DNA from 4 places in the Micromonospora sp. NBC_00821 genome. Region 2 is predicted to be linked to each of the others. Evidence: riboswitches for the same ligand, from Rfam matches in the RefSeq annotation. Region 2 holds a riboswitch; each other region holds the start of a gene.
What was found. Region 2 has a riboswitch for cyclic di-AMP ahead of OHB44_RS01390 (C40 family peptidase). Riboswitches for the same ligand answer to the same signal wherever they lie in the genome.
Positions count from the first base shown of each region.

Region 1: it holds a riboswitch for cyclic di-AMP, as region 2 does, so the genes downstream of both, OHB44_RS26270 (coiled-coil domain-containing protein) here and OHB44_RS01390 (C40 family peptidase) in region 2, are expected to answer to the same signal.
Region 3: it holds a riboswitch for cyclic di-AMP, as region 2 does, so the genes downstream of both, OHB44_RS11625 (C39 family peptidase) here and OHB44_RS01390 (C40 family peptidase) in region 2, are expected to answer to the same signal.
Region 4: it holds a riboswitch for cyclic di-AMP, as region 2 does, so the genes downstream of both, OHB44_RS03645 (coiled-coil domain-containing protein) here and OHB44_RS01390 (C40 family peptidase) in region 2, are expected to answer to the same signal.

Region 1 covers NZ_CP108880.1:5,781,420-5,789,060, reverse strand. The annotation lists gene OHB44_RS26285 (1-phosphofructokinase family hexose kinase) at 1-830, opposite strand, end outside; gene OHB44_RS26280 (SRPBCC family protein) at 1,022-1,489, shown strand; gene OHB44_RS26275 (hypothetical protein) at 1,659-2,168, opposite strand; gene OHB44_RS26270 (coiled-coil domain-containing protein) at 2,310-3,374, opposite strand; cyclic di-AMP (ydaO/yuaA leader) riboswitch at 3,380-3,511, opposite strand; gene OHB44_RS26265 (cation diffusion facilitator family transporter) at 3,630-4,547, opposite strand; gene OHB44_RS26260 (HelD family protein) at 4,654-6,771, opposite strand; gene OHB44_RS26255 (alpha/beta fold hydrolase) at 6,879-7,641, opposite strand, start outside.
Region 2 covers NZ_CP108880.1:297,988-305,628, forward strand. The annotation lists gene OHB44_RS01385 (N-acetylmuramoyl-L-alanine amidase) at 1-1,285, opposite strand, end outside; cyclic di-AMP (ydaO/yuaA leader) riboswitch at 1,521-1,656, shown strand; gene OHB44_RS01390 (C40 family peptidase) at 1,670-2,710, shown strand; gene dcd (dCTP deaminase) at 2,785-3,363, opposite strand; gene OHB44_RS01400 (pyridoxamine 5'-phosphate oxidase family protein) at 3,463-4,020, shown strand; tRNA gene OHB44_RS01405 (tRNA-Gly) at 4,276-4,349, shown strand; gene OHB44_RS01410 (DUF6924 domain-containing protein) at 4,450-4,875, opposite strand; gene OHB44_RS01415 (LD-carboxypeptidase) at 4,903-5,841, opposite strand; gene OHB44_RS01420 (transcriptional regulator) at 6,487-6,840, opposite strand; gene OHB44_RS01425 (hypothetical protein) at 6,837-7,592, opposite strand.
Region 3 covers NZ_CP108880.1:2,546,970-2,554,610, forward strand. The annotation lists gene OHB44_RS11610 (acyltransferase family protein) at 1-99, shown strand, start outside; gene OHB44_RS11615 (hypothetical protein) at 192-614, shown strand; gene OHB44_RS11620 (hypothetical protein) at 748-1,518, shown strand; cyclic di-AMP (ydaO/yuaA leader) riboswitch at 1,803-1,943, shown strand; gene OHB44_RS11625 (C39 family peptidase) at 2,176-3,024, shown strand; gene OHB44_RS11630 (alpha/beta fold hydrolase) at 3,148-3,894, shown strand; gene OHB44_RS11635 (CDP-glycerol glycerophosphotransferase family protein) at 3,900-5,570, opposite strand; gene OHB44_RS11640 (bifunctional cytidylyltransferase/SDR family oxidoreductase) at 5,605-7,122, opposite strand; gene OHB44_RS11645 (ABC transporter ATP-binding protein) at 7,268-7,641, opposite strand, start outside.
Region 4 covers NZ_CP108880.1:768,032-775,672, forward strand. The annotation lists gene OHB44_RS03635 (helix-turn-helix transcriptional regulator) at 50-385, opposite strand; gene OHB44_RS03640 (carbonic anhydrase) at 614-1,348, shown strand; gene OHB44_RS03645 (coiled-coil domain-containing protein) at 1,405-2,424, opposite strand; cyclic di-AMP (ydaO/yuaA leader) riboswitch at 2,429-2,559, opposite strand; gene OHB44_RS03650 (YibE/F family protein) at 2,726-4,096, opposite strand; gene OHB44_RS03655 (heavy metal translocating P-type ATPase) at 4,459-6,507, shown strand; gene OHB44_RS03660 (metal-sensitive transcriptional regulator) at 6,514-6,810, opposite strand; gene OHB44_RS03665 (heavy-metal-associated domain-containing protein) at 6,905-7,114, shown strand; gene OHB44_RS03670 (hypothetical protein) at 7,128-7,641, shown strand, end outside.

The sequences.
Region 1 (7,641 bases), 1.7 Mb from region 2:
GCGCCGGCGGCGGCGCCGGTGCGGATGGCGGTCCGAATGTCCCCGCCCCTGGCCACGACGGCCGCCACTCCGGCCGTCATCGAGTCGCCCGCGCCGCGCGGGTCGGCGGCCTCCAGCCGGGGCATCTCGACCTGGAACAGCTCCCCCTCGATGAGCGCCAACGCCGGCTGGTCGGCGCGGCTCACCACCACCGTCTCGGCGCCGCCCGCGTGCAGCTCGTACATGGCCCGGGTCAGCTCCTCGGTGTCGTCGCTGCGGGCGCGGCCGTCGCGGATCAACTCCTCGTGACTCACCTTGAGGAAGAACACACCGCTCTCCAGCACCGAAGCGAGGTGATCGCCGGAGAGGTCGACCACCACCCGGCCGCCGTTCGCGCCGAGGTCGGCGGCGAAGCGTCGATACAGGTCGGCCGGTACGAGCCACGGTTCGTTCGGCCCACTGAGGATGCTCACCGAGGCCTGCAGGCCCTCGCCGAGGGCGAGGTTGTACAGCTCGTCGATCTCGTGCCGGCTCAGCGGCTGCCCAGGCACGTCGGCGATCTCCTGCCGGGAGCCGTCGCGGCGATCGTGCACGTACCCGCCGCTGCCCGAGTCACGGACCACCACCTTGAGGTCCACGCCCTCACTGACCAGCAGTGGCTCCAGCACCTGGCCGATCTCCCCGCCGAGGGCGGCGCAGAGCACCACGTCGACTCCGAGGGAGATCACCATCCGGGCCTGCCAGACGCCCTGCCCGCCAGGGTGCAGGTGCAGCTCGGGGTGGTCGTTGGGCTGGTCCACGGTCACCGTCAGCTGTGGAGTGGGCGCGAAGACCATCACGTGCCCACTCATCGGTCGTCGCCGTTCATGCTGGCCGCCCTCCGGCATCTTCGGGGAAGATTTCGCACTAACCGACCTTAATGGCGCAGGTGGTGGCAGGTCGTCGCATCGGCCGGGTCCGGCGCGGCGCCGAGGGCCCGGGGGCGTTGCCAGCCAGACATCGGTACGGGACGATCGAGCGACAAACGACGGCGGGAGACGGTGTGCGCAGCAGCGATACCTTCAGCTACACCGTCCAGGCCCGGTGCTCACCCGCCGAGGCGGCAGCGTTGCTCAGCGACCTGACCCGGCAGGGCGAGCTGCACCCGCTGATCGTCCGGGTCCGCCGGGTGCCGCCCCGGCCTGGCGCCCAGGCCAGCTACACGATCAACGACCGGTTGGCGGCCGGTCCGCTGCGCTTCCGGACCACCTACCACGCGGACGTGCTGATCAGCGAGGCCGACGAGATCGTCATGGTGGCCCGCCAGTGGCCGGCCACCACAGTGCGCAACCACACCCGGCTACGCGCCGAGCCGGACGGCCTGGTCCGCATCGACGTGGAGATCACCCTGACCGCGCCGACGCCGCTGTTCCGCTACGCGTTCCGCCAGGCCCAGGCCGCTCACCTAGCCCTAGCCACCCGGCTGGGCGCGGCCCTCGACCGCACCGGCACCCCGCCAAACCCGACCTGACCCGCGCCGCGTCGCCCCGCCCGCCGCCCCGCCGCCCCGCTGCGTCGATCTTGCAGTTTCGGTTGTCTATATCGGCGTAATGCCCCATATGTCGGGACAGTAAGTGCAAGATCGCGGAGCAGGGCAGATCGCTTGCGCTTGGTGCGACGTGCTCAGCGGGGGGTGGCGTCTAGATCGTGGTTGCTGCGCGATCACGGCTCGTGCGGGCCGGCCGGGTGGCGGGACGCCGGCCCCAGGGCTTGTAGGTGGACAGCACCGTCGCGATGATCATCAGGCTGGTCGACACCGCCGGCGCGATGACCAGGTCGGCGCGATCCCGGGCAGGCAGAGCTGCGCCGACCGCTCCGGCGTGGCGCAGGTTCGGGGTGAGCAGGAACAGCACCAGCCCGACCATCACAGTGGTGAGCACGAGCTTGACCAGCACCCAGCGGTGGCGCAGCAGGCCCCACGGGGTGAGCAGCGAGCTGGCGACCCCGATCAGCCAGACCAGGACGCTCAGCGGCGCGAACAGCACAGTGCCGACCAGGGCCGTGACCGGATAGACCACAGCCGGGTCGGCGCCCCGCTGGACGGCGATGCCGAGGGTGAGCAGCACCAGGTCGGCGCCGAGCCAGCCGAGCGAGGTGACGAGATGCAGGGTGAGCAGCGCCTTGCGGGTGGTGGGTCGGATCCGAGGCATACCGCGATGCTTCCCGCCGACCGCTGCCGGGTCGTCCGACGATCGACGACATCACGGGTACGCCCGGCGACGTAGCCCCGCCCCGGACACACGTGATGCCTGTGAGCCACCGGATGACTCACAGGCATCACGACGCGTGGGTCAGTAGACCGACAGGTGTACGTGGTTGGTGTGGTCGGTCGACGGGGTGCCCTGCGCCCCGCTGTACGACTTCCACCCGCTGCTGGGCAGCCAGATCTGCCTGTACCAGATCACGTAGAGCACGGCGAGCCGGTCGGCGTTGCGGATGAAGTACGCCGCCAGGTTGTTGCCGTACGTCTTGTCGCCGCCGGTGGCGTTCCCGCCGAAGCCGCCCTTCTGCGCCGCGAAGTCGCAGGCCCGGCCCTTCGGGTGTTCGCCGGAGCCGCTGGGGCGGTGGCACGAGACGTAGCGGGTGAATCCGGCGGCCTTGGCCTGGTTGAGCGCGTGCAGGGTGCGCGGGGTGATGCAGCCGTTGGCCGGCGTGGGGTCGTTGACGCTGCACGACTCGGAGGGCCAGGAGCCGTCGGAGTTGCGCGGTGCGGCCTTCGCGTTGGCGCTGGAGGTGCCCCGGTTGGAGCCGCCGTCGGCGGTGGTCTGCGGTTTGGGTGTGGTGGCCACTGTCAGGGCCCGTTCGGCCTGCTCCTTGCGCTTGGCCATCACCGCGACCTGCTTGCGTTGTTCGTTGATCTCGCCGTCCAGGGCGACCCGGGTGCGGTTGGCCTTGTCCTTGCTGTCCAGCAGGTCGCGCAGCACCCGGTCCTCGTTGGCCGCCACCGCGTCCAGCGCGGCCGCCCGGTCCATGAAGCCTTCCGGAGTGTTGCTGTTGAGCAGCGCCGACATCGCACCGAGCCGGCCGGTGCGGTACGCCACCTCGGCGATCTCGCCGACCTTGCCGTTGCGCTGGTCGATCTCACCCTCGATGGTCGTCAGCTGGGTGGCGAGTTGCTTCTGCCGTTGCACCGAGGTGTCCAGGGCGCGCTTCGCGTCCAGGTAGCCCTTGCTGGCCGCCTCGAGTTGGGCCCGCAACGCCGGGGTGCCGCCCTCCTCGTCGGAGTCGGGTGCGGCGGCCCGCAGGCCGGTCGGGGGAGCGGCCGAGGCGGTGCCGGCCGGAAGCGCGACGCCGAGGGCGAACATCGCGACGATCAGGGCCGCCAGTCGGGCGGCGGGTGGTCGTGCTGGTGCCACTGCGCATGTCCTTCCGTCAGCCGCCGACCGGGTTAGCTGACGGGTTCGGGACGGAAGATCCCTACCGCTGACGCGGATACACCCCAGGAACATGGTTCCCCGGTTCGCCCAGTTGGGCGATTAGGCGGCGACCGCCACCGGCGCCGGGAGGGCGCCGCCTGGTGGAGGCCGGGACCGAGCCTACCGGTGCGGGTGGGGCCGCTGCAGCCGATGTGACGGACGGTGCGTGCGTCACCACGGAAAATTACGGATCCGTCACCATTCGATGGAGCCACAGGCTCCAGAAGCGGCGCCGGGCTCAATCTGCAACGTCGCGTGCTCGATGCGGAAGTCGTCGTGCAGGGCCGTACGCGCCGCGGTGAGCACCGCGCCGACCTCCGCGCCGGGTGCCATGGTCAGGTGGGCGGAGGCCACCTCCATGCCCGAGGTGAGCGTCCAGACGTGCAGGTCGTGCACCTCGACGACACCGGGAACGGCGGCGAGCCGGTCGTGCACGGCGGTCACCTGGAGGTGCTCCGGGGCGGCCTGCACCAGGATGCGGATGGCGGCGCGGGCCAGCCGCCAGGTGCGCGGCAGGATGAAAACGCCGATGGCGACCGCGACCAGGGGGTCGGCCCACCACCAGTCGGTGACGGTGATGAGCAGCGCCGCGCCGATGACGCCGAGCGAGCCGAGCAGGTCACCGAGCACCTCCAGGTAGGCGCCCTGGAGGTTGATGCTCTCGCGGGCCCCGGCGCGCAGCAGCGCGAAGGCGGCGATGTTCGCGAGTAGGCCGAGCACGGCCACCGCGAGCATCGGGCCGGCGATGACCTGGTGCGGGTCGCCGAAACGGCGGATCGCCTCGATCACCACGTAGATCGCGACGCCGGAGAGTAGGACGGCGTTGGCCAGCGCGGCGAGCACCTCGAGCCGGTAGAGCCCGAAGGTGCGCTGCGGGTCGCCGGTCGCCCGCCGGGTCGCCGTGATGGCGGCGAGCGCCATCCCGATGCCGAGCACGTCGGTGAACATGTGCCCGGCGTCGGAGAGCAGGGCGAGCGAGCCGGTGTGCAGGGCGGCCACCGCCTCGACCACCATCAGGGTGGCGAGCAACCCGAACGCCGCCCAGAGTCGACCTCGGTGCTGGTGTGCGGCATTGGCGACGGACCCATGGTGGTGGTCATGACCTGCGCCCACGAGAACCACCTTCCGCCGCTGGTCGGGACCCGGTCAAATGTATGCTCACATCGCTATGTGTGCAAGTGTACGGGCAGCGCCGTCCGCTGGTGGCGCTCCGCACACGTCAGCCGGTCGGGTCGATGGTGGTGAGACGCTGGGTGGCCCGGGAAAGCGCCACGTACAGGGTGCGCACCCCGGCACCCGGATCTGCCCGGATCTCGCTCGGGGCGACCAGCACCACCCCGTCGTACTCCATGCCCTTGGCCTCCAGGCTGGTCACCACCTGCAACCTCGGCGCGCCGAGCGCGCCCAGCCACCCGGCGACCTCGTCCCGGCGGGGGACCGGCGTGATCACCCCGACCGTGCCCTCCACCTCGGCCAGCAGGCCGGCGGCGGCCTCCACCGTCGCGGTCTCCAACCCCGTCGCGGGCACCACCAGCTCCACCGGCTCGACCCCGGTGGAGCGGACGGCGGTCGGCAGCGGCAGGTCCGGGTAGAGCCGACGGATCTCCGCCGCCGCCACCGCGAAGATCTCCGCCGAGTTGCGGTAGTTGGTGGTGAGCGTGAAGTCGTGTCGCTTGCGCCGGCCCAGCGCCTGGTCGCGGGCCCGGTCCAGCTCCTCCGGATCGCCGGTCCACGCGGTCTGCGCGGGGTCGCCCACCACGGTCCAGGAGGCCAGTCGGCCGCGTCGACCGATCATCCGCCACTGCATCGGCGAGACGTCCTGCGCCTCGTCCACCACCACGTGCGCGTACTCCCGGTAGTCCTCCGGGCGTTCCCGGGCCGCCGCGCGGGCGGCCCGCTGCCGTTCGCCGAGCGTGCTCAGCTCACGGACGCCGCCGGCGAGCTGGAACGGATCGCGTCGCGCGCGGGCCGGCTGCGCGGGCTTACCGAGCAACGCGTCCAACTCGTCAAGCAGCGCCACGTCGGCGATGGTCAGCCCGGCCGAGTCCAGGTTCCGGTACGCGGCGTTGAGCAGCCGGATCTCCGCCGAGGAGAGGATCCCCCCGGCGTACCGGCGCAGCCGGTCCGGCTGCGCCAGCCAGCCGAGCACGTGCCGGGGGTGCAGCCGAGGCCACCACGCCTTGAGGAACTCCCGGAACTCCGACCGTTCGGCGATCTCCGCCTCGAAGGCCGGTTGCTCCGGCAGCCGACCGCTGCTCAGCTCACGGGCCTGCGCCCAGAGCGCGGCGAACACCCCGTCGAAACCGGCCCGGCGCACCTCGTTGCGTCGTGCGCCGCGTTGCAGCGCGCGATCCCGGATTCGGTCCAGCGCGGCCCGGTCCAACCGCAGCAGCGTGCCGCGGTAGAGCAGCCGCAGCTCACCCGGGCCGCCCGGCACCGCGTCGCGGGCCGCCCGCTCCAACACCCGGCGCATCCGCAGCGAGCCCTTCACCGCCGCCACCTCGGGCGGGTCGGGGCGGGTGGCAGTCATCCCCGGGAAGAGGGTGCCCAGCGAGTGCAGGGTCGCGGTGTCCTCACCGAGCGACGGCAGCACGGAACCGATGTACTCGACGAAGACCGACGACGGGCCGACCACCAGGATGCCGCCGCCGGCGTAGCGGCTGCGGTCGGAGTACAGCAGGAACGCGGCCCGGTGCAGGGCGACAGCGGTCTTGCCCGTGCCGGGGCCGCCCGCGACGATCGTCACGCCGGAACCGGGCGAGCGGATCGCCTCGTCCTGCTCCCGCTGGATGGTCGCCACGATGTCGCGCATGCCCCGGCCGGTGGCCTTGGACAGGGTGGCCAGCAACGCGCCGTCACCGACGACAGTCATCCCCTCCGGGGCGGCCGTCGGGTCCAGCAGGTCGTCCTCGATCCGGGTGACCCGCTCGGCGCGGGACTGGATGGTGCGGCGCCGCACCACGTCCAGCGGCTGTGCCGGGGTGGCCTGGTAGAAGGCGGCTGCGGCCGGCGCGCGCCAGTCGACGACGAGCGTGACAGCGTTCTCGTCGCGGATCCCCAGTCGCCCGACGTGCAGCACCTGACGGTCGCGCAGGTCCAGCCGACCGAAGACCAGCCCCTCGTGCTCGGCGTCCAGGGTGTGTCGCCGCTGCGCCGCGTGGAAGACCATCGCGTCGCGCTCGACCAGGGCGCCGTGCGTGCCCACCCGAGCCATCCGGTAGCCGTCACGCTCGGCGCGGACGGCCGACTGCCGCAGTTCGGCCAGTCGGGCGTACACCCGGTCGAGGTGTCGTTGCTCGACGGCGATCTCCTGCTCCAGGCCGGTCTGGTCGGTCAACGCACGCTCCTTCAGAGGTCGCCGGCAGGCGGCGGGAACCGCGCGGGCCAACCGAGAAGAGTACGGCCCTGGGCCCGACCCGCCGCGCCCGAGGTGCGCGAACGTGCTCAGGCACCCGCCTCGGCGGGGGCCGTGCCACGGTGAGTCGGCGGCGGTGCGCCACGGTGAGTCGGCGGCGATTCGGCGAGCACCCGTCGCAGCACGCCGCCGAGCGCGGCGTTGACCTCGTCCGGACGCTCCATCATCAGCATGTGCCCGGCACCCGGGCAGACGGTCAGCTCGGTGGCCGGCAGGGCCGCCGCGATCGACTCGGCGCACGGCGGTGGGGTCAGCCGGTCCCGGTCGCCGACCAGGGCGGCGGCCGGCAGGTGGGCCAACGCGGCGAGGGTGTCCAGTCGGTGCTGGGTGCCGATGGAGGCGCGGAACCCGCCGATCGAGCGCAGCGAGGCCCGAGCCACCGCCGACGTCACCAGGCGGATGTCGGCCGGCTCGCAGCGGTCACCGAAGAGCATCCACCGGATGCTCGGTTGCAGCGCGTTCAGCAGCGCCCGGGGCGCACGCCACGAGCCACACCGGGCCAGCACCCCGGCGCCGGTCGTCTCGGCCAACCGGATCAACCGGGCGATCCGCGGCGAGAGCCCGTAGACGGTGTGCGTGTGGCCCTCGGCGGTGGTCGAGACGAAGACCAGGCCGGCGGTACGGGCGGCGAAGTGCGCGGGGTGGCGGTGCGCGTACTCCATGATCGTCATGCCGCCCATCGAGTGCCCGACCAGCACCACCGGGCCGGTCGGCGCGACCGCGTCGATCACCGCGGCCAGGTCGTCACCCAACTGGGCGACTGTGGCCGTGGGCAGCGCCATGCAACTCGAC
Region 2 (7,641 bases):
GCAGGTCGAAGTAGTGCGTCCAGTCCCAGTACGGGCCCGGATCCCAGTGCATTCCCCGCACGGTCGAGGGGATGGTGCCGGGCACGTTGTCGTGACCGATGATGTGTTGCCGGTCCAGTGGGATGCCCAGCCGCAGCGCCAGGTGCCGGACCAGCTTCGCCGAGGTCCGGTACATCGCCTCGGTGTACCAGGTGCCCTGCGCCGCGAAGCCCTCGTGTTCCAACCCGATCGACTTCGCGTTGACGTACCAGTTGCCGGCGTGCCAGCCGACGTCCTTGGTCTTCACGTGCTGGGCGATGTGCCCGTCGACCGAGCGCAGCGAGTAGTGCCAGCTCACGTAGGTCGGGTCCTGGACCAGTTGCAGGGTGGTGGCCCAACTCGCCTCGGTGTCGTGGATGACTATGTACTCGATCTTCTGCCGCGTGGGCCGGTCGGAGAGGTCGTGGTTGCCGTAGTCCCCGTCGCCGAACGCCTCGTAGGGCGCCGGGATCCACTCGCAGGAGATGGTGCGCGGGCACTCCACCCCGTCCGGGCGGGCCAGGCGGCGCAGACCCAGCCGGTCCAGCCAGGAACGCTCCGGCCGTACCGCGCGGGCCAGCAGGGTGATCCGCTGGCCGTCGTCGGTCACCCGGGCCTCGCCCGCGCCGATGGTGGTGAAGACCTCGTCGGCGAAGGCCGCGGCGGCGTCGGCGCTGTCCGCGCCCGAGTAGCGGGCCACCGCGCCGTACCAGGCCGCCGGGTCGGTGTCCGCGCCGACCGGCGCGCCCAGATCCCTCTGGTACGCGCTCAGCAGCGCGGCCCCACCCCGGATGTTGAGGCCCGCGTCGGTGCGCAGTGCCTCGGGAGTGGCGCCGGTCAGCGTGGCGGCGGCGTCGACGGTCTGCAACGCGGCGGTGGACGGCGCGGGTGCCTCGACCGGTCGGGGCGCGGGCACTCGGGCGGGACGGGAGTCGTCGCCGCGTGGGTCCTCGACGCCGGCGTCGTGGTGGCCGCGCCCGGGTAGGGCGGCCACGTGCCGCGCGTCGGTCAGGTGCATCGGACCGTAGCCGCCACTGGTGCTCGGCGTGCCGGCGTTGGTGTCCCAACGGGACTGCAGGTAGGAGACGCCGAGCAGCACGACGGCCGGCACGCCGTACTCGAGGGCCGCTGCGGCGTACTGCTGCTGGCGGTCGGTGCTGGGCGCGGCGGCGGCCGGGCCGACGGAGAGTGGCACGGTGGTCGCGGCGGCAACCACTGTGGCGGCGAGCAGCGCGCGCCAGCCGGTCGACAGGGTTGGATGGTGCATCGAACCCCCTAGATTCTCGCGGAGTGAGGTCAGGTCACCATCGCGCCGTCCGGGAGGTCACGTCAATACCTTTCTATCTATCGAAGTGGATGGAAAGAATTCTTCACACACTGTCGGTGACGTCGTCCAATCCGTACGGAGTGTCACCGCCGCACGGGTTGCGGATCGGTAACAGGCGTCTCTACTCTGGTCATTTGTCGGCCCGACAGCAGCTCCGCCCAACCTGGGCGGTAACGGACCGACACCGCCGAGTCGTTTCCGAGCGAACCGGGGACCCAGGTCCCTCGGGGTGAATCCGCAGCCATTGCGGTAGGGCGCCGACTTCCCGCCCGAACCCGTCAGCTAACCCGGTAGGCGGTCAGGAAGAAGGAGTACGGAACCCCGGTGGCACTCCATGCCCCGCGGCCGTCGTCCGAGCGGTCGGCATCAGCCGGCCCGGCGTCGATAGTGCCGCGCCCACGCTGGTCCCGCTTCACCACCGCACTCGCCGCGCTGGCCGGCATCGCCGTCGTTCTGACCGGCAGTGCCACTGCGGCCCACGCCGACCCGTCCGTCGCCGAGATCGAGCGCCAGATCGACGCCGACTGGAACAAGCTCGAACCGATCATCGAACGGCACAACGCCACCCGCATCGACCTCGCCGCGAAGCGCAAGCAGGCAGACGCGCTGGCCGCCCGGATCACTCCGCTCGAGCGCCAGGTCGACGCCGCTATGAACAAGGTCAGCGCCCTGGCCGTACGCGCCTACAAGGGTGAGAACGTCTCGACAGTCAACGCCGTGCTGGGCAGCCGGTCGCCCAGCGAGGTGGTCGGCCAGCTCGAAATGCTCGACCGCTTCGCGCACAACCAGCAGAAGGACGTACGCCAGGTGGCCGACCTGCGCGACCAGTTGGCCGCGCAGAAGGCGCCACTGGACGAGATGGTGGCCCAGCTGACCCGCACGGAAGCTCAGCTGGCGGCGAAGAAGAAGCAGATCAACGACGAGATCGACCGCCTGCAGAAGCTGCGCCTCAAGGTGTACGGCAGCGGCGGCGGCGGTCCGCTGCGCCCGGCGCCCTGCCCGGGCAGCTACCCCGGAGGCGGCGCGGGCACCGCTGTCAAGTTCGCCTGCGCGCAGATCGGCAAGCCCTACGTCTGGGGTGCCGAGGGCCCGAACTCGTACGACTGCTCAGGGCTGATGCTGGCCGCCTGGGCGAAGGCCGGCGTGTCGCTGCCGCACAACGCCGCCGCGCAGAGCCGGGTGACCAAGAACGTCAGCAAGGGCGACCTGCGCCCCGGCGACCTGGTCTTCTACTACAGCGACATCCACCACGTCGGCATGTACGTCGGCGGCGGCTGGGTGGTGCACGCCTCGCAGGCCGGTCAGCCGGTCAAGATGAAGAAGGTCGACGACGGCCCGATCCACAGCTACGGCCGTCCAGGCTGACAGTGAGTCATCGAAGGGCCCGTCGCGATTCCGTCGCGGCGGGCCCTCGTCGTCTCGGTCCTGGCTGCTGAACCTCAGCGTGTTGGCCAGGTGCGCCAGTGCTGCCAGGCGCGGCTGGGTGTCGGCCCCCGCTGGCCCTGGTAGCGCGACCCGTAGACCACCGAGCCGTACGGGTGCTCAGCCGGCGAGGAGAGCCGGAAGATGCAGAGCTGCCCAATCTTCATGCCCGGCCAGAGGGTGATCGGCAGGTTCGCCACGTTCGAGAGTTCCAGCGTCACGTGACCGGAGAAGCCCGGGTCGATGAAGCCGGCGGTGGAGTGCGTGAGCAGGCCGAGCCGGCCCAGGGAGCTCTTGCCCTCAAGTCGGCCGGCGAGCTGGTCGCCCAGCGAGATGACCTCCAGCGTCGAGGCGAGCACGAACTCCCCCGGGTGCAGCACGAACGGCTCGCCGTCGGGGACCTCGACCGCCGAGGTCAGGTCGTCCTGCTGCATCGCGGGATCGATGTGGGTGTAGAGGTGGTTGTTGAAGACCCGGAACAGCCGGTCGAGTCGGACGTCGATGCTGGACGGTTGGACCAGGGTGGGCTCGAACGGCTCCAAGCCCAGCGTGCCGGCCTTGATCTCGGAGACCAGGTCGCGGTCGGAGAGCAGCATCGGACCACCATAGCCGCGTTGCCAAAAGTGGCCGGATTCGGTGCCGGTGACCAGCGCGTCGAGGTCGCTGCTCGTACATTTGTTCGATAGAATGCCCACATGGCTTCCTGGTCCGAATTCGCCGCCGACGAGCCCCGACTCGCCGACGGGATCCGCGTTCTCCTCCAGCAATACGGGCCGGGCTTCGGCTATCTGGCCACGGTCCGTGCCGACGGCGGGCCCCGCGTCCATCCGGTCTCTCCGGTCATCACCGCCGAGGGGCTGTTCTGCTTCATCATCGACTCGCCCAAGCGCCGCGACCTCGAACGTGACGGCCGTTACGCGCTGCACTCGTTCCCTGCCGAGGAGAGCGACGACGAGGCGTACGTGGCGGGGCACGCCCGTCCGGTGACCGATCCGATCCGGGTGGCGCAGTTGGCGCAGAGCGCCCGGGCCGAGCCGCAGGTCGACTGGCGGCTCTTCGAGTTCACAGTCGACGTGGCCATGCTCACCCGCCGCGAGCAGCACATCGCGGGCATTCCGGGCCTCGCACCGAGTCGGCCGGCCGTTCGGGTCTGGCTCGACCCAAACGCCCCGTTGGCGGTGGCAGCGCCCCTCGCCGTCCCGCAGGCGCGCCCGACCCGCCTCAGCCGTGACGTCCAGTGCACTGCCGCCTGACCACCGCCGGCAGATCACCGGTGCCGGCTCCGTCGTAACGGAGTCGGCACCGGGTCGTACGCACCGGCCCGGCACCCTGCCGCCCGCGGTGATCAACTCGACTTCAAGGAAGTCGCGGTGTCCCAGCGCTCCGGATGCCCCGACTTCCGGAAAGCCGAGTGGATCAACCCCGTACGGAGGGGTACGCGGACACCTGCGGCCGGCGGGGGTACCTGGGTGCACGGGCTCGACGACTCGGGTACAGTGGTGCCGCTTGCGGGTGTAGTTCAATGGCAGAACATCAGCTTCCCAAGCTGACAGTGCGGGTTCGATTCCCGTCACCCGCTCCACTGCGAAGGCCCTGCCCAGGACGTGAGTCCCGGCCAGGGCCTTCGACGTTCACGGTCAAACGATCAGGCGCGTGTCATCAGCCGCTGCTTTTCCAGGTCGTCAAGTCCCCTCGAAGCCCCGGTACGTTCCGGACTCGTCGGCGGCGTCGGCGAACTCGGCGAAGTCCATGTTGGCGATGGTGAGGTTGGCCGAGACGTCCGGATACCAGCGGGGCGGCACGTGGAAGGTGCGACCGGGCTCGCGGCTTAGGTCGACGGCGAGCAGCGGGCGTTCGACGTCGATCATCGTGGCCGCGTCGGCCACGAACAGGTAAGGGAGCCAGTCTTCATCACTGATGGGGGCGTTCGCGTCGATCAGCTGCTTGACGGTCGCCTTGCTGTAGGCGGGATCGTCGACGAAGGTCGCGCTGTAGTAGCAGTCCCACCGGCGAAACTCTTCCTTGACGGCCTCCCACGTGCTGTCGTCGGTGAAGTCGGTCCGGAGCACAAGCGATGCGAGGTCGTCGGGTTGCGGCAGAGGGGGCACGACGAAGATCCTCCACCCCGCCAGGCCCTATCGGTAGTCGGCGAAGATGCGACGTTGCACGCCGTCGACGGTGACCGGGCCGCCGTGGGGGAGAACCCACTGTGGTCTGGTGTGGCCGAACGGAACCCCGACGCAGATGACCGCCTCGGGGTTGTAGCGGGTCACCACGTCGACGACAGTGTCGCGCTGCTGCTCGCGAAGTCGCGCACGATCCTCGGCCGGGGGTCGACGGGTGTGGTCGGAGACCGGCGGACGGGCGACCAGGACCGCGTCGACGGCGCTGAGAAGACCGCGTTCACCCAGTGACCGGACGATCCAGCCAACCTCGCGGGCGGGGAGAAGCTCCTCCGACGTCTCGATGATCAACACTCCGCCGTGCAGGACCTCCGGCGGAAACGGGAAGCGTCCCGCCGTCAGGATCCACTGGATGACTTCCAGGCAGCCACCCCAGGTGGGGCCGGTGACCGCGCGGGACGGCCCGTGCCAGCTCCACGGCTCCGTCGGTTCGCGCTCGCCGAACGACTTCAACGCCTGGGGATCTGCCCAGTCGATGCCGACGTCCTCGGACTCACCCGGGTCGGTGATCTCCAGTCGTTCCCCGGTGAGCAACGCCGCTCGCAGTGACCGGACGTGGATGTCGTCGACGGCAGGCCCGGGGCCGAGGTGCACCTGGGAGGACCCGCCGTAGAAGCTGGCGATGCCGAGGCCCCAGAGCCAGTGGTGCAGGTTGGTGTTGTCGCTGGTGCCGAGGAACGGCTTCGGGTCGGCTCGGGCCAGGTCGGCGTCCAAGTGGGGGATGACGGTGATCTGGTCGTCGCCGCCGACGACGGCGAGAATGCCGCGTACCTGGGGGTCCGCGAAGGCGGCGTTGATGTCCGCCGCCCGCGCTGCCGCGCTCGCGCCCACCTGGCGGGTGGTGGGGTATTCGACCGGAACGAGGCCGGTCAGGTCGGCGAGCCGTCGCATGGCCTGCTCGTGGATCCCGGGATAGGCACCGGCCGCGGCGAAGGACGGTGAGAGGACCGCGAGGTGGTCCCCCGGGCGTGCCTTCCGAGGACTAACAAGCTCATGCTCCATGTCGAGATCCAACAGGTGCGTGAGCCCGTACGCATCTCAATTCGAGGGCTGTGGACGCGCACGCCCGAGGCGTTTCAGCACCAGCGTGTGACATGCGTAGATCGTTCTTTCGGCGGCGAAGTAGGGCTCGGCCGCCTCCAGTCGGGGCACCTCCACGCCCAGCCTGCGCCTCCGCCAGGGTGTCGCGACAGACCGCGCGCAGCTCCTCGGGGTTGGCGTGGGCCTCCATGACCAGGCGCATCGGCGGGAAGTGCCTGAACAGCCGGGCCATTGCCGGTGCTGCCAGCCAGACGGGCGCGGTGAACGGAAGTAGCTCGCCGCGGTGCCGCCGCAGATCGACGCCGCGAGCCTCGACGGGCCGCAGGAGTTCGCGGGTGGCAAGGATCGCTTCGCGTACGTTGCCGGGCGTCAGCTTGGACAACGAGCCCAGCTTCAGGCTCTGCGTGTGCGGGCCTGCGTTCTGAACGAAGTGGATCGACAGCCAGCCACGGAAGTCGGAGTTAACGTGGCCCTGTGTCGATCCAACAGCTGCGCTCAGGTGGAAGCCCGGAACTCCTGATGGCGTCGCAGGAGTTCCCGTAGTGCGTTGATCTCGGCAGCCAGTGCGGCCTGCCCCTGCTCGGTGATCCTGATCCAGGTCTTGGGCCGGCGGCCGTGGTAGCCCCGTTCGATCTGGATCAGGTCGGCCTCCTCCAGCACGGCGAGGTGTCGGGAGAGGTTGCCGGCGGTGAGTTCGAGGGCGTCGCGCAGGTAGGCGACCTCCACCCGTTCGGCCTCCGCCGCGATGGTGAGGATGCCGAGCCGGTTGCGTTGGTGGACGGTGTCGCTGAGCCCGTTCGTCGGGTGACCGCCGTTGCCGGTGCCGGCGGCCTCTGCGTTGCTGCTCACGCCGGCCTCTTGATCGTGTTGAGGAGGGCGATGCCGCCGCCGACGAGCAGGATCGGTGCGGGCAGCAGGGCCGCCAGTAGGAAGCTGTGGCGGTTCAGGTCCCCGGGCTGGAAGTTGGCGGTCTGGAAGTAGATGTTCACGAGGACGACCGCCGCGGCGTAGACCACGGCCACGACCGTCAGGCCACGACTGCGTTCCAGTCGAGCCAGGACCAGTAGCCCCACCGCGATGACCAGGTGCGGGATCATTCCGCGATCGGAGATGCCCAGCAGCGGTGTGGTCACCCAGCCGGTCGCGTTCGAGATCACCGTCGCCGTGTTGAGCAACAGGTACCGCAGCACGATCGGCAGCACGAGCCCGACGAGGGTGCCCACGATGCCGGCGATGACGTACGGCCGAGCCGGTGTCTGGACGCCCACCCGCACACCATGCCACCGGTACCACCAGAGGCTGAGCAGGTAGCCGCCGATGAGCGCCGCCAGCCAGTACCAGCCGAGGGTCGCCGAGCGTTCGAGGAAGTCCCCGCCGAGGCCGGTCAGTGCGGGGTTGTCCTGCCCGACACGCATGCCGAGCGGATCGGTCGACTCGACGTACAGGGGTGCGGCTGCCGCCGTCAGGAGGCCGAGCAGCAGCAGCGGCAGCCAGTAGGCGTTGCGGACGGCCCGGGTACGCCGCTGGAGGGCGGTCACCGAGGCCAGCAGCTCTCCGGGTGTGCTGCCGCTGTTCGGCGCGGTGCTCGATCGGTCCGTCACTGTGACCTCCAGGCTGCTGCGCGGATCTGCACTGCCAATAGGTTTGCAT
Region 3 (7,641 bases), 2.2 Mb from region 2:
GCTCGGGATCCCGGAAGCAGCGCCAACGGCACTGTCGACGGACCTGCCGACGAGGTCGGTCAGGCTGACGGTCGATCACCGTACGTCGACCTGCGCTGACAACGTCCACCCTGGTCAACGGGGTCGGCGCGGCGTGATCCGACACGCCCGTGGTCGGTGCGCCCGGGTCGGCGCGACGGTAGCGTTGGGGCGTGCTTCCGGTCGCGTTCACCTGTCCGCTGTGGTGGGTGGCGCGCTGGGCGACTCGGGTGCTGACCAGCCTCGCCGTCGTCGCGGCCCTGGCGCTCGGCGCAGGCCCGGCCACGGCCGTCACGCCAACACCCGGCCCGGTGCCGACGTCGAGCGCCGTGCCGGCCTCGGCCGCCGCCGGGTCGCTGGCGGCTTCCTCCCGGCACTCCTGGGCATCCAGCGCGGCCCGCCCGGCCGCGGCGACACCGCCGGAAGCCGCAGAGGAGTCGGCCCCGACCTGGTCGGTCCACACGCCGGTGGCGCTCTTCGGTGATCAGGGCACCATGGCGGCCGTCGTGCTGCCGGTCGGCGCGGCCGAATCTGACCGGCTGCCCCTCGTCGACGGTACGGGCGGTCGGGCTTCGCGGGCCCCACCCGCGCGCTGAGCCACCGGGACGACCGTCCCGCCACAGCGCCCTGTCGACACACCCGCTCCCTGACCCGCCGACCCGTGGCCCACAGTGGCCCGCTGATCGGCGCGGCTCCCCATCGCACTGCTCTCTCCCCGAGGTGCCGACCATGGAGACCGTCGTCTTCTACCAGTTCGTGACCGAGATGCCGCAGGCCGCCGCCATCTGGTCGACGCTGTTCCTGCTGACCCTGGGCCTGCTCACCGTGCTGGCCGCCCGCCCCGAACGGGACCTCCCCACTGACGACCCGCTCCCGGCCGGGCCCACTCGTCGGGAGCTGGCCGCCGCCGAGGCTGTCGACCTGCGCCGCTACGCCGAGGAGGTGGCCGTCGCCGCGGCCCGTGCGGCCATCACCGCCAAGCGGCGGCGCGCCGCCTGGCTGACCGCTCAGGAGCAGATGGAGCAGGCCTGGACCGGGTACGACGAGGCGGACACCGCCGCGCGTCGCTTCGCCGGCGCCGGGGCGCTGCCTACCCCGCAGACCTCGCACACCCCCGCCGAGTACGCCGCCCGGGAACGCTATCTGCACCGGGCGGCGATGGCGGCGTACTGGCGGGGCGACCTGACCATGGCGCAGCTGGGCGACGTGTTCGGGCACCGGCGCGGCTGGGATCCCCGGCGACACCCGGTCGAGCAGGAGGTGCTGATCAGCCGGGTGGTCCGCGATGCGCGGCTGGCCGACTACCAGGTGGCCGCCGACAGTGAGCGGGTCGCCTGGCGCGACGCGGAGTTGGCCGCCTCCTCGGCCCGTGCCCTCGCCGAGGAGGCGTACGCGGCGGCGGCCCGGCTCCGCCCGATCCTGGTCCCCGCGCGCCGCACCGTGGCCGGGGCGTTGCGTCCCGCCGTCGTGGCACTGTGGCGCCCGGCCCGGGTGGGTTGAGCCCAATCCGTGATGTGAGGCCGGTCACCCAATCGGAAAATCCGACGTCCGACGCGTTCGGTGGGATTGTTCCCGCGATTGTGGCCGCGTTCTTTACGGCCTGTCCGGTTGTCGCCCGTAGGCGTCACCGTAACCGGTTGTCCCATCGAGTCACGTCAGCGGCAATACGCGCAGAGATTGTCGCGCCAATTGGGGTTTACGCAGGTGAACCTTGCTTGGCAGGGCGTTGAGACGCCAGTAGTGTCGTCCCGTCCGGTGCGGTAACCGATCGCAAGACGCGACGCCGCATCGACCCGCTTAATCGTGATCAACGAACCGGGGACCCACCAGTAAGTCCGGGGTGAATCCGCGAGCCACGGCCCGCGGTAGGGCGTCTTCCCGCCCGAATCCGTCAGCTAACCCGGTAGGCGGTGTCGGAAGGAGTCCCATCCTCGTGCAGCACCTTTCCACCCCTCGGCTGTTCCCTCGCCTCCACGGCGCGGCGGTGCACCCGCTCATTCGTCCCGTGACGGTGAGCTGACCCCCGGGTCATCGCCTTCCCCGCCCGGCCGCGCCGGGCGTTCCCCTGAGCGGTTCACCATCCGCGGACCACGGTCCGCGCGCTGGCGCCTGCCCGGATACCGGTCCGGCCCCGGTGTGCCGCTCTCCCCCCGATCCGTGGAGGACCCCGTGAAGCACACCCTGCAGCGTCAGCTCCGCCGCCTCGCCACCGAGCGCCCGTACCAGATCGTCGCCGCCTCCGCCGCTGCCCTCGCGATCGCCACCACCACCGGCGCCCTGCTCACCACTGCCGACGAAGCCCCGGCCGGCCAGCGCACCGCGACCACTGTCGCCGAGATGCGCAGCGACCTCACCGCCTCCCGCGGCGAGGCTCGGGACGCGTCCCCCTCGGCCAGCGCCGCGCCGACCACTGCCGCGCCGGCCACCAGCGCCGCGTCGCCCGCCGCCAAGGCCAGCAGCAACCCGGACCTCACCCGGAAGCCGGAGCGGCCGAAGCCGCCCGCGACCAAGGTGCTCGACTACGACTACGAGGCGCAGAACACCTACTACAACTGCGGCCCGGCTGCCACCCGGAACGCGCTCAGCGCCGCCGGCATCGACCGCACCCAGGAGGACCTCGGCGCCGAGCTGGGCACCACCGAGATGGGCACCAACTCGGCCGAGGACACCACCCGGGTGCTCAACGCCGAGGTGAAGGGCTCCCCGTACCGGACCCGGATGTTCCCCGGAGCGCCCAGCCCGGCCCAGATGGACCGGCTCCAGGCCGACGTGGTGAAGGCCATCACCGACGGTCGGGGCGTGGTGGCGAACGTCGTCGGGGACGCCACCGACACCGACGGCGGCTGGCACTCCTACGGCGGCGGGCACTACATCGCCGTCGTGGGCTACAAGGACAACGGCCGCACCGTTCGGATCGCCGACTCGGCGAACCCGGCCGACCCGTCGTACTGGATCACCACGATCGACCTGGCCAACTGGATCACCAGCCGGGGCTACTCCGCCTGACCCGGGCACGCTGACCGCCGCGGGCGCCGTCCTCCACAAGGGGCCGGCGCCCGCGGCGTTTGTGCGCGCGGTCCGGCGTCGACGGCTCTCGTACCCGACAGTGAACCGTGGGAGACTGCGGCCGTGGTGGAGAAAACGGGTGGTCACGTCGGCCGCAGGCGGGTCCTGCTGCTGCTGCACGGCATGGGAGCGACCGGGGACGTGTGGTTGCCCTGGGCCCCGTACCTTGAGCAGCACTGGCCCGGTCGGTGGCTGGCACCGGACCTCGCCGGCCACGGCTGGGCGTCGCCGCTGCCGTCGTACTCCTTCCCGGGCTTCGCTCAGCAGATCGCGCAGGCCCTCGCCCCCGATGACCGGCTGGTAGTGCTCGGGCACTCACTGGGTGGGGTGGTCGGCCTGGTGCTTGCCGCCCGCGACGCCGGAACGCCGGTGGACGCGGTGGTCGGGCTGGGCATCAAGGCACTCTGGTCACCCGCTGAGCTGGCCCGCGCCGCCGAGGTGGCCGCCCGACCGGTGAGCTGGTTCGCCAGCCGCACCGAGGCGGCGCGCCGCTACCTGCGGGTCTCCGGGCTGGCCGGCCTGGTCCCGCCGGATGATCCGGTGGTGGACGCCGGGCTGCGCCAGGTCGACGGCCGGTGGCGCCTCGCCATGGACCCGGCCGCCTTCGCCGTCGGCGAGCCCGACCTGGCCGCGCTCCTGGCGGCGACCGACGTGCCGGTGGTGCTGGCGCGCGGGGAGAACGACCCGATGGTCACCGACGAACAGCTCAAGGAGTACGGCGTACCGGTGGCCACGCTTCCGGGTCTCGGGCACAACGCGCACGTGGAGGACCCGGCGGCGGTGCTGGCGCTGCTCGACCCGTACCGCTGATTCGGTTACGCCGGTGTGGACGCGGCCAGTGTCTGGGCCGGTGTCAGCTCCCGGCGGGCGGCGGTCAGGAACGCCTCGGCGTACGCCTCGGCCGGGAAGTCACCCAGGTAGTGGCGGCGGGTGGCCCAGCGAGCCTCGGCCAGCGGGTCGGTGTCCAGCAGGGCGGTCAGCACCTCGTCCACGTTGGACATGTCCCGACGCAGCACGTAACCCGACCCGGCCAGCGGGAACCGCTCCACGAACCGGTCGCCCTCGTCGCCCATGTCGGTGACCGCGTACGGCTTTCCGGAGTAGAGGAAGTCCGAGATCACGCCGGACACGTCGGAGACCAGCGCGTCGGCGGAGTTGACGCACTCGGTCAGACTCAGCTCCCGAGCCGCCGCGCCGACCACGTGCTGGCGGCCGGTGCGGGCCCGGTCGGCGACGAGCAGTTCGGTCAGGCGGCCCAGTTGGCGGGCCGATGCCGGGTTCTGCGTGGTGTACGGGTGGGCTCGCAGAATCACCGTCGCGCCGCGCTCCAACAGTCGGCGCAGCAGGCTTTCGGCCACCGGCAGCGAGCAGTAGTCGGCGTCGGCGTGGTGCCCGGTCCAGGTCGGCGTGTAGAGCACGGTCGGGTGCGCCAACCCTCGTGCGGGCTCCGGGCGTACCTCGATCGACTCGACCTGCGGGCGACCCACCACCACGAACTTGTCAGTCGGGATCTGCACTCCGGCGCGGGCGTACCTGTCGATCGCCGCCTGCCCGGCCACGAAGATCCGGTCGAAGATCCCCGACACCGGGTTGGCGCTCGGCGCCTTGTCGCTGTCGCCGTGGTGCAGCTGGATGTGGGTGAGCTGGGTGAAGCGGACGCAGTGGCTGTTCTTCGCACCGTGGTTGACGTAGAACGCCGCCCGCAGGCTCGGCACCAACGCCTCGTCCATCGCCCCCAGGGTGGGGCAGTAGACCACCGGCGCGTCGGTGGCCGCCGCGATCGGGGCCAGGAACTCCGGCTCACGCAGCACGACCAGGAACGGCCGGCCGATCCGTTGCAGGTACGGCAGCCACATGGTGACCTGGTATTCCGAGCCCGGAGGCGCGGAGAAGTAGAGCAGGAACTCCGGCTGGTGCCGGCGCAGCGCTGCGGCCACCGACCCGCCACCGGCGCGCGGCCGGAACCGTCGCCGGGCCAGGTCCAGCGCGACCGCACCGGCGCCCGCGCCGACCAGCAGGCTGGCGGCCAGCGCCACACCGGCCGGGAGGGCGAGCGTGGCGGCGAGCGCCAGGGCGGCGAGCAGCCCGAGCAGGGCCGTGCCGAGTTGGTCGGCGATCAGCGGCGTCCAGGCGCGTACCGGCAGATTGGCAGTTCGGATCTCCAGACCGCCGGCGGTGCGCAGCGGCCCCACCAGCAGCACCAGCCCCAGCAGGACCAGCCCGGTGGCGACCAGCGCGAGGTTGAGCCCGTCGTCCAGCCGCCGGGAGTAACCGACCAGGATCGCCGCGGCGATCAACGCGGTCTCCGCCACCAGGTCGGCGCTGGGCCGGATCCGCTGCTCAGCGGCCGAGGCGGCCAGCGCGGCGACGGCCAACGCCAGCCCCCAGCCGGTGGCGCCGGTCAGCGCCAGCACGACGAAGGCCAGCACGGCCAACCCGGTGGTCAGGCACCGGGCGGCCAGCTTTCGGACCAGGTCGCCGCGCAATGTCGCTCCGTTCGTGGTTCGGCAGCCGTCGGCGTCAGTTGGCGGACGTCGCGCCGGCCGGTGCCTCGACCCGACCCGACCCGGACTGCGCCGGCACGCTCGGCGTGGGCCCGTCGCCGGGTGCCCGGCGTACGTCGATCACCTGACCGGTCAGGTCGGAGATCAGCACGTCCAGCGACGACTGGGCGACGGCCTCCGCGGCGAGCAGGGTGTGCTCCGGCTCCTCGCCGAAGGCCCGCGTCCGCATCGGGGTGGCGGTGCGCTCCGGGTTGATGCAGTTGACGCGCACGCCCACGTCGGCCCACTCGTCGGCGAGCGCCTGGGTCAGGTTGACCAGGGCGGCCTTGGTGGCCGAGTAGAGCGCGTAGCGGGCCCGGCCCCGGGTGTAGGAGCTGGACGTGTAGAGCAGCAACTGGCCCTTGGTCTGCTGGAGGTACGGGAGGGCCTGGCGGGCGATGGTCACCGGGCCGACGAAGTTGACCTGGAGCAGCCGGTCCATGGTCTCCTCGTCCATTTCGGCGAGGGCGCCCTTCTCCAGGATGCCGGCGGTCACCACCACGTGGTCGATCCGGCCGGTGGCCTCGAAGGCGGTCGTCAGCGCGGCCTCGACGTCATTGGCCCGCTCCACGTGGGTGCCGGTGCTGGAACGGCTGAACGGGAAGACCTGGGCACCGTAGCGGCGGGCCAGCTCGGTCAACTCGTGGCCGATGCCGTAGCTGCCGCCGAACACCACGATGGTGCGGCCGGTCAGCTCCTCGCTGTAGCTGCGGTGGTCGGTCAGTCGGGGGGCCTGCGCGGCGGCGAGCTGGAAGAGCTTGTCCGCCAGGTGCACGTCGACCGGGTGGGTGACCTTGATGTTCTCGTCCGAACCGTCGATCACCTTGATCGGGGTGCCGGGAAGGTAGCGCAGCACCACGCCACAGTCGTCGGTGGCGGCGAAGTCCGGGTCGTCCTCGGCGATCTGGTACGCCGCCCGGATCGTGGGGGAGCGGAACGCCTGCGGGGTCTGACCACGGCGAAGCCGAGAGCGCACCGGGATGTCGGTGATGCAGTCGTTGTCGTCGACCTGGATGATCGTGTCCGCGGAGGGGATGGCCACGTCCACGGCGTCGTAGCTCCAGAGCGCGTTGACGCACTCGCGCACGATCCGGCCGCTGAGCAGCGGGCGCACCGCGTCGTGGAAGAGGATGTTGCAGTCTTCCGGGCCGACAGCGTCCAGGGCGATCCGGGTGGTGGCGTTGCGGGTGTCACCGCCCTCGATCACCTTGGTGACCTTGCGCAGGCCGGCCTTCTCGACGATCTGCTGGGCGTCCTCGACGTGGCCGGTGGCCATCAACACGATGATCTCGTCGATCTCCGGTGCCGCCTCGAAGACCGCCAGGGTGTGCTCGATGATCGGCTTACCGGCGATCTTCAGCAGCTGCTTCGGGATGCCGAGGCCCAGCCGGGTCCCTGTGCCGCCGGCCAGAACCACCGCCACTGTCCGCGAGGGCCGCCACGGCGTCGGGGTCTCCGCTTCGGCGTCCGGGCCAGGGGTCTGGTCCTGCGTCATTGCCGGATCCTCACTCTCAGGGATGCGTTAACGGAAGGTTCCGCCCGAGCGGCGACGGAATGAACCTTAACGCGCGGACCGCGTCGCCCCAACGCGGGCGACGCGGTCCTCAGGTGCATGTCGGTGCCGGACGTTCGCCGGAACTCTACTTGCTGTTCGCGTACGCCTCGTACGCCCGGATGACCTCGTCGGTGGGGCCATCCATCCGGATGACGCCCGATTCCAGCCAGATCGTCCGTTCGCAGGTGTCCCGTACGGAGGAGAGCTGGTGGCTGACCAGGAACACCGTCCCCGCGCCCTCCCGCAGCTCCCGCACCCGCTGCTCGCTGCGCCTGCGGAAGCCCTTGTCGCCGGTGGCGAGCGCCTCGTCGATGAGCAGCACGTCGTGCTTCTTGGCGGCGGCGATGGAGAACCGCAGCCGGGCCGCCATGCCCGACGAGTACGTCCGCATCGGCAGGCTGGCGAAGTCACCCCGCTCGTTGATCCCGGAGAAGTCGATGATCCCCGCGGCCTGCTTGG
Region 4 (7,641 bases), 470 kb from region 2:
CGCAAAGGTTACCGCCGTGACCGTCGGTCAGCGGCCCCGGTGACCGGGGTCAGGCCCGGGGCTCTGCCTTCGCTGGGGGAACGTCGGCGAACAGCGCGAGCAGGTCGCCGACCTGCCGGTCGGCCTCGGCGGGGTGCCGGAACCGGCCGGCCGGGTTGAGGGTGTATTCGTTGCGTCGCCCGACCCGGGTGCGGTGCAGGTAGCCGCCCGCCTCCAGGTCGGCGACGATCGCCTGCGCGGCCCGTTCGGTCACCCCGACCTCGGCCGCGACGTCGCGTAGCCGGGCGGTCGGATCGCGGGCGATGGCCAGCAGCACGTGCCCGTGATTGGTGAGGAACGTCCAGTTCCGCCCGCCGCCGGTGTCGTCCGTCACCGTGCTCGCCATCGTGTGACCGCCTTTCCGGATGTCCGCCTGCCCTCGCGAGAGTCTGGTCCGCCCTGCCTCGGGAAGGTTGCCCAGGGTGCGGCCGGAGTCAACGTATGAAATCTAAATCACGCATACCTTGACGCATCTTACGGTGCGTGTGACGGTGGAGCACGAGCCAGCGCCCGCCCGCCCGGCCGGCGGAAAGCCGGCTTGACCAGGGCAGACGCGTCGAGACGAGGTGCGGGGATGAGTCATACCGGAAGCTCCGGCGGTCAGCCGGGTCCGCAGCGGACCACCGACCGGGCCACCGCGCTCAGCGAGCCGACCCGGGCCTACGCCGAACTGGTCGCCGGCAACCGGCGCTTCGTCGATGGCGCCCCACGCCACCCCAACCAGGATGCCGGGCACCGGGCCGCCGTGGCCGACGGGCAACACCCGTTCGCGGTGATCGTCGGCTGCTCCGACTCGCGGCTGGCTGCCGAGATCATCTTCGACCGGGGTCTGGGCGACCTGTTCGTGGTTCGCACCGCCGGGCACACCGCCGGCCCCGAGGTGCTCGGCAGCGTCGAGTACGCGGTGACAGTGCTCGGCACCCCGCTGGTGGTGGTGCTCGGCCACGACTCGTGTGGTGCGGTGCAGGCCGCCCGGGAGTCCGCCGCGACCGGTACCGCACCGAGTGGGCATCTGCGCGCGGTGGTCGACGCCGTGCTGCCCAGTCTGCGCCGCGCCGCGTCCGAGGGCGTTGACGACATCGACGGCATCGTGGACATCCACATCGCCCAGACCGTCGAGACGTTGCTCGGGCAGTCGCCCGTGCTGGCCGACGAGGTGGCGCTGGGACGCTGTGCGGTGGTGGGGGTGTCCTACCGGCTCGCCGCCGGAGCCGTGCGCCCGGTGGCCGCGGTGCCGGCCGGCTTCGCGACGGTGGAGACCCCGGCCTCGACCGAGTCGACCGACCCGGCCGCGCCTGCCACCGTTTGACGCGTCGAGGGCCGCTCCGCGTGACGCGGAACGGCCCTCGACGGGGATCGTGCGGGTCAGAGCAGCGACATGTGGACGTGGTCGGTGTGGTTCGACGGCCCGCTGTACGAACTCCAGCCGGTGGCCGGGAACCAGATCTGCCGGTTCCAGATCACGTAGTAGATGCCGAGCCGGTCGGCGTTACGGATGAGGAACGCGGCGACGTTGTTGCCGTACGTCCGGGTGTCGTTGTTGTGCCACGGGGAGAACCCGCTCTTCTGCAGCGACCAGTCGCAGGCGCGGCCCTTCGGGTGCTCCCACGGACCGCCGGGGCGGTAGCAGCCGACGAACCGGTTGAAGCCGGCCGCCTTGACCTCCTTGTACGCGTGCAGCGTGCGCGGCGTGACGCAGCCGGACGTGGTGGGGTCGTTCTCGCTGCACGACTGGGGCTTCCAGTCACCGTCGGCAGTGCGACCCGGGCCAATCTTCGCGACCTTGGAGGTGGCATCCACCAGGCCGCCGGTGAAACCCTTGCCGCCGACGAGGGAGAGCGCCTTGTCGGCCTCGCTCTTGCGCTTCGCCATCAGGGCGGTCTGCTTCTGCTGCTCGCGGACCTCCGTGTCGAGGGCCAGCTTGGCCTGCTCGGCGCGGGCCTTCACCTCGTTGACCTCGGAGAGCTTCTTCTCGTTGACCATGTTTATCTCGTCGAGCAGCCCGGCGCGCTGGACGAACGAGTCGGGAGCGTCGCTCTCCAGCAGCATCGCGACCGCGCCGATCCGGCCGGTCCGGTACGCCTGGGCGGCGATCTGCCCGACCTGCGGCGCCAGCGCGTCCAGGTCGGCCTTGGCGCGGTTGACCTCCGCCGCCAACTCGCCCTGCCGCTTCTTGGATTTGTCCAGCTTGGACTTCGCGGCGGAGTAGTCGCGGTTGGCCTGCTCGATGACGTCGTTGAGCAGCTTGGGCTCGCCGTCCTCCTCGTGCCCGGACGGTGTGGGGTTCGTCGGGGCGGCGTGCGCCGGGAGCGGCCCGGCGAGCACGGTCAGTGCGGCGATCACGGCCACCACGGGTGTCAACCAGCGGCGTAGGGGTGCCGTCACAATGTTCCCTTCCGTCGACCGCCGACCGGGTTAGCTGACGGGTTCGGGGCGGAAGTGGCCCCTACCGCTGACGCGGATTCACCCCAGGCACCTGGGTCCCCGGCTCGCCGGTTGGCGATTGGGCGGTGGCACCGCAGGCGCCGCTTCGCGCCTTCATCGGTAACCGGCAGCGAGGTTACCCGAGAGTCGACCGGCTGAGCTATGCCTGGATGCCGACCAAAAGCGTCATTTCGCCATAGCGTTGAGTGACCAGTGGCGCGGTTCTCAGGGTGGATGCCCGATCTGGTCACGCTGAGGAGTGTCACCATGCCGTATCCGTGCTCCTGTTCGACTCCGGCCACCGGTCGGTGGCCTCGGATGGGGGTGCGGTCCGCGTCCGGTCCGGCTCGTCGGAGCCGGCCGTACGCGGTGAGCTGAGTGCGGCCAGAGCCTCGCTGCGGTCCGGCTGGGGCCGGGGCGCGGGAGCGCCGCTGGACGGCGTGGCATCGCCGCGCCCGGCGGCGGTCACCACCGCTGCCAGCCCGGTGGTCAACGGCACGGCGGCGATCAGACCGAGGGTGGCGACCGCGCTGCGGACGATCTCCTGCGCGAGGAACTCGCTGGTGAGGATCTGCCCGATCGGCCGCGAGTCGGCGGTGAGCAGGAGCAGCAGGGGCAGTGACGCGCCCGCGTACGCCAGCACGATGGTGTTGACGGTGGAGGCGATGTGCGCGCGGCCGACCCGGGTGGCCGCACGGTACAGCTGCAACCGGGTCAGCCCGGGGTTCGCGTTCGCCAGTTCGGTGACGGTGGCCGCCTGGGTGACCGTCACGTCGTCGAGCACCCCGAGCGATCCGATGATGATGCCGGCGAGTAGCAGACCGTGCAGGTCCACGTCGCCCTGGAACATCGACAGGGTGGTGGCGTCTTCGCTGCCGAAGCCGGTGAGGTGGGTCGCGGCCGTGGCGATGGTGGCGAGCACGCCGGTCAGCACCAGGCTGCCCAGGGTGCCGAGTACCGCGACCGAGGTCTGTGCGGTGACCCCGTGGGTCAGATAGAGCACCACGAACATGATCAGGGCCGCACCGACCACCGCCACCAGCAGCGGTGACCTGCCGGCGCTGATGCCCGGCAGCACGAAGGTGAGCAGGATGGCGAAGCTGGCGGCCAGCCCGGCGAGCGCTGCCAGACCTCGCCACCGCCCGAACGCGACGATCGCGGCCGCGAAGACCACCGCCAGCCACACCATCGGGGTGCCGCGTTGGTGCTCGGCGATGTTCCAGTTGCTGACCGTGGGATCGATCGGATCGGCCAGTTCGACCAGGACGACCTCGTCGCCGACCTCGACCCGGGGTGCGCCGGGCCCGTCGGGCACCGGTGTCCGTACCTGCTGGCCGGCGGTCGGCCCGTCGTCCACCCGGACGTCGACAGTGCCGCACCGCCCGTCGCCGACCCTCGGTGTGCCCTCCGGAACCGACGGTGCCGGCGGGCACGGCTCGCTCACCACCCGGGTGACGGTGCCGGGGTGGCGCGGCACGTCCGCGCCACCATCGGTCTGCGGTGACCCGCCGCGGGGCCAGAGCAGTAACGCGGCCAGCACGGTGGCGACGAAGAGGGGTACCACAGTCACGATGAGGATCCGTCGCACCCGTGGCGGGGCGGACGGAGCGGGGTGAGTGTGGTCGGCGGCCAAGGTGAGACTCCCAACGATCCGGTGCGGGATACGGGTCAGCGGGCCGAGCGGTTCACCGTGGCGGTGGAAACGCGGCGGACGGCGGGGCGGATCGCTGCCTGACGACCGCTTGATCACGGACGGTCAGTGCTCGGCCCGGTCGGCCGGGGACGACGCCACGACGGGGCGGCGCCGGTGCCCGACTGTGCAGCGGCATTCGGAGGGCCATCGTGGGAGATGCTAGCCAGCCCTCCTGGGGGTTGCAGGTCGTGGCGGAGTGTCGGGCGGCCGAACCGCTCGCGCGGCGGCCTCCGGGGCGGCATGTTGGAGCCATGCCCGCTCCGTCACCGCCCGACCCGGATCGCCAGCGACGCGCCGAGCCCATGCCGCACGGCAAGCACCCCGGGCACGCCGGGCACGACAAACACGCCGGGCACGACAAACACGCCGGGCACGATCCGGCGTTGTTCCGCCGCCGGTTCTGGGTCTGCCTGGTGTTGACCGTCCCGGTGGTGTTGACGAGTCGTCTCGTATCGGATCGGCTGGGCCTGACCGGGGACGACGGCCTCCCCGGCCAGGCCTGGGTGGGGCCGGTGCTCGGCTCGGTGGTGTTCTGGTGGGGCGGTTGGCCGTTCCTGGTCGGTGCGGTCAGGGAGGTGCGGGACCGGGCGCCCGGGATGATGCTGCTGGTCGCGATGGCGATCACCGTCGCGTACGCCGCGTCCCTGGCGACCAGCGTCGGCGCCTTCGACCTGGACTTCTGGTGGGAGTTGGCCGCGCTCGTCACCATCATGCTGCTCGGGCACTGGCAGGAGATGAAGGCCATCGGGCAGGCCCGGGGAGCGCTCGCGGCGCTCGCCGCGCTGTTGCCGGACGAGGCCGAACGGGTGGCGGCGGACGGGCGGGTCGAGGCGGTGCCGGTGACCGGTCTGCGGATCGGCGACGTGGTGCTGGTCCGGCCGGGGGGTCGGGTGCCGGCGGACGGCCGGGTCGTCGAGGGCGGCGCCGAGCTGGACGAGTCGATGATCACCGGGGAGTCGCGGCCGGTCGCCCGGTCGACGGGCGACCGGGTGGTGGCCGGCACCGTCGCCACCGACTCGGCGATCCGGGTGCGCGTCGAGGCGTTGGGTGAGCAGACCGCCCTCGCCGGCATCCAGCGGATGGTCGCGCAGGCCCAGGCTTCCGGTGGACGGGCCCAACTGTTGGCCGACCGGTTCGCCGCCGCGCTGTTCTACCTGGCCACCGGCACCGCCGTGCTGACCGTGCTGGTCTGGACCGCGCTCGGTCAGCCGGACGAGGCGGTGGTCCGTGCGGTCACCGTCCTGGTGATCGCCTGCCCGCACGCGCTGGGTCTCGCCATCCCGCTGGTCGTCGCGCTCTCCACAGCGCTCGCCGCGCGGTCCGGGATCCTGGTCAAGGACCGGTTGGCCCTGGAACGGATGCGGACCGTCGGCGCGGTGCTCTTCGACAAGACCGGCACGCTGACCCGGGGCGAGCACGGGGTGACCGACCTGGTGGCGGCGTCCGGCGTCGAGCGGGACGAGGTGCTGCGGATCGCGGCCGGTGTCGAGTCGGAGAGCGAACACCCGTTGGCCAGGGCGATAGTGGCGGCCGCCGGGAGCGCCGGGCCGGCCCGGGCGGCCGGGTTCCGGTCGCTGCCGGGCCGCGGTGTGCAGGCGACAATCGACGGTACGGAGTACGCGGTGGGCGGGCCGGCGCTGCTGCGCGAGCTGGGCCTTCGGCTCCCGGCGGAGCTGGAGGCCGCGACCGGGCGGTGGTCGGCGCGGGGTGCCGCGGTGTTGCACCTGGTGCGGCTGCCGGACGCCGTGCTCGGTGCGTTCGCGTTGACCGACGAGGTGCGTCCGGAGGCCCGGCGCGCCGTCGACGAGCTGCGTGCCGAGGGTGTCCGCACCATCGCCATGATCACTGGTGACGCCCGGCCGGTGGCCGAGGCGGTCGCCGCCGACCTGGGCTTCCGACCTGGCGTCGACGAGGTCTTCGCCGAGGTGCTGCCGGCGGAGAAGGACGATCGGGTGGCCGAGCTCCAGCGGCGGGGGTTGGTAGTGGCGATGGTCGGTGACGGGGTGAACGACGCACCGGCGCTGGCCCGGGCGGACGTGGGGATCGCGATCGGCGCGGGCACCGATGTGGCCATCGAGTCCGCCGGGGTGGTGTTGGCATCCTCGGACCCGCGCGGGGTGGGGGCCGTGGTCCGGCTGTCCCGGGCGTCGTACCGGAAGATGCGACAGAACCTGGCCTGGGCGGCCGGCTACAACGTGGTGGCGCTGCCGCTGGCCGCCGGGGTGTTGGCCTGGGCCGGCGTGGCGTTGAGCCCGGCGCTGGCCGCGGTGCTGATGTCGGCGTCCACCATCGTGGTGGCGCTCAACGCGCAGTTGCTGCGCCGGGTCCGTCTCGACCCCGCGCCGGACTGAGCCCGCTCAGCCGCGCTTCATGAGCCGGCCGACCGCCGCCATCATCTCGGTGGCCATCTCGTCGGCCCGACCCTCGGCGGCGCCCTCGTGCATGCAGTGCCGGGCGTGCCCGTCGAGCAGCCCGAGGGCCACTTTGTCGAGGGCGGCCTGGATGGCCGAGATCTGGGTGAGCACGTCGATGCAGTAGCGGTCGTCGTCGACCATCTTCTCGATGCCCCGGACCTGCCCCTCGACGCGGCGGAGCCGCGCGAGCAGCTGGTCCTTGCTGGCGGTGTATCCGCGGATCGGGGTGGGTGCGGTCATGCCGACAAGGATAGCGTACCCCCAGGGGGTATGGTACGGTCGGTTCTGTTGAGATACCCCCACCGGGTACCGGTACCGCGAAGGAGACGATCCGATGGTCGACACGACGTACCAGGTTCAGGGCATGACCTGCGGGCACTGCGTCAGCGCGGTGAGCGCCGAGGTCGGTGCCATCGCGGGGGTGCGCGACGTCCAGGTCGACCTCGCGGCCGGCCGGGTCACCGTCAGCAGTGATCAGCCACTGGACACCGCTGTTGTCCGAGCCGCAGTCGACGAGGCCGGCTACGACCTCGTCGACGCGTGATCGGCGGGCCAGCGTGCGCACCGTGACGAGACTGGCCGGGTTCGCCGTCGGCCTGGCGGCGATCTTCGGCACGACGTACGGGGTCGGCCGGGTCGTCGACAGTGCCCCGGTGGTCGAGGGCCGACACGACGGCGATGCCGCCCATGCGACGGGCGAGCACGACGAGACGGCGGACCGGCTCCCCGGCGGGCTGCTCGTCTCCGACCGGGGCTACACCCTCGAACCGGTCGACGCCCCGGCCGGCGAGTTCGCCTTCCGGATCGCCGGCCCGAACGGCCGCCCGGTGACACGGTACGACGTGGCGCACGACAAGCAGATGCACCTGATCGTCGCCCGTCGGGACCTCTCCGGCTTCCGCCACGTCCACCCCGAGCTGGCCCCGGACGGCACCTGGCGGGTCGACACCCCGCTGGCCGGCCCCGGGCAGTGGCGGGCGTTCGCCGACTTCGCCCCGACCGGGGGTGAGCCGCTGACCCTCGGCGTGGACGTGACGGTCCCCGGCGAGTTGACCGAACGGCCGTTGCCCG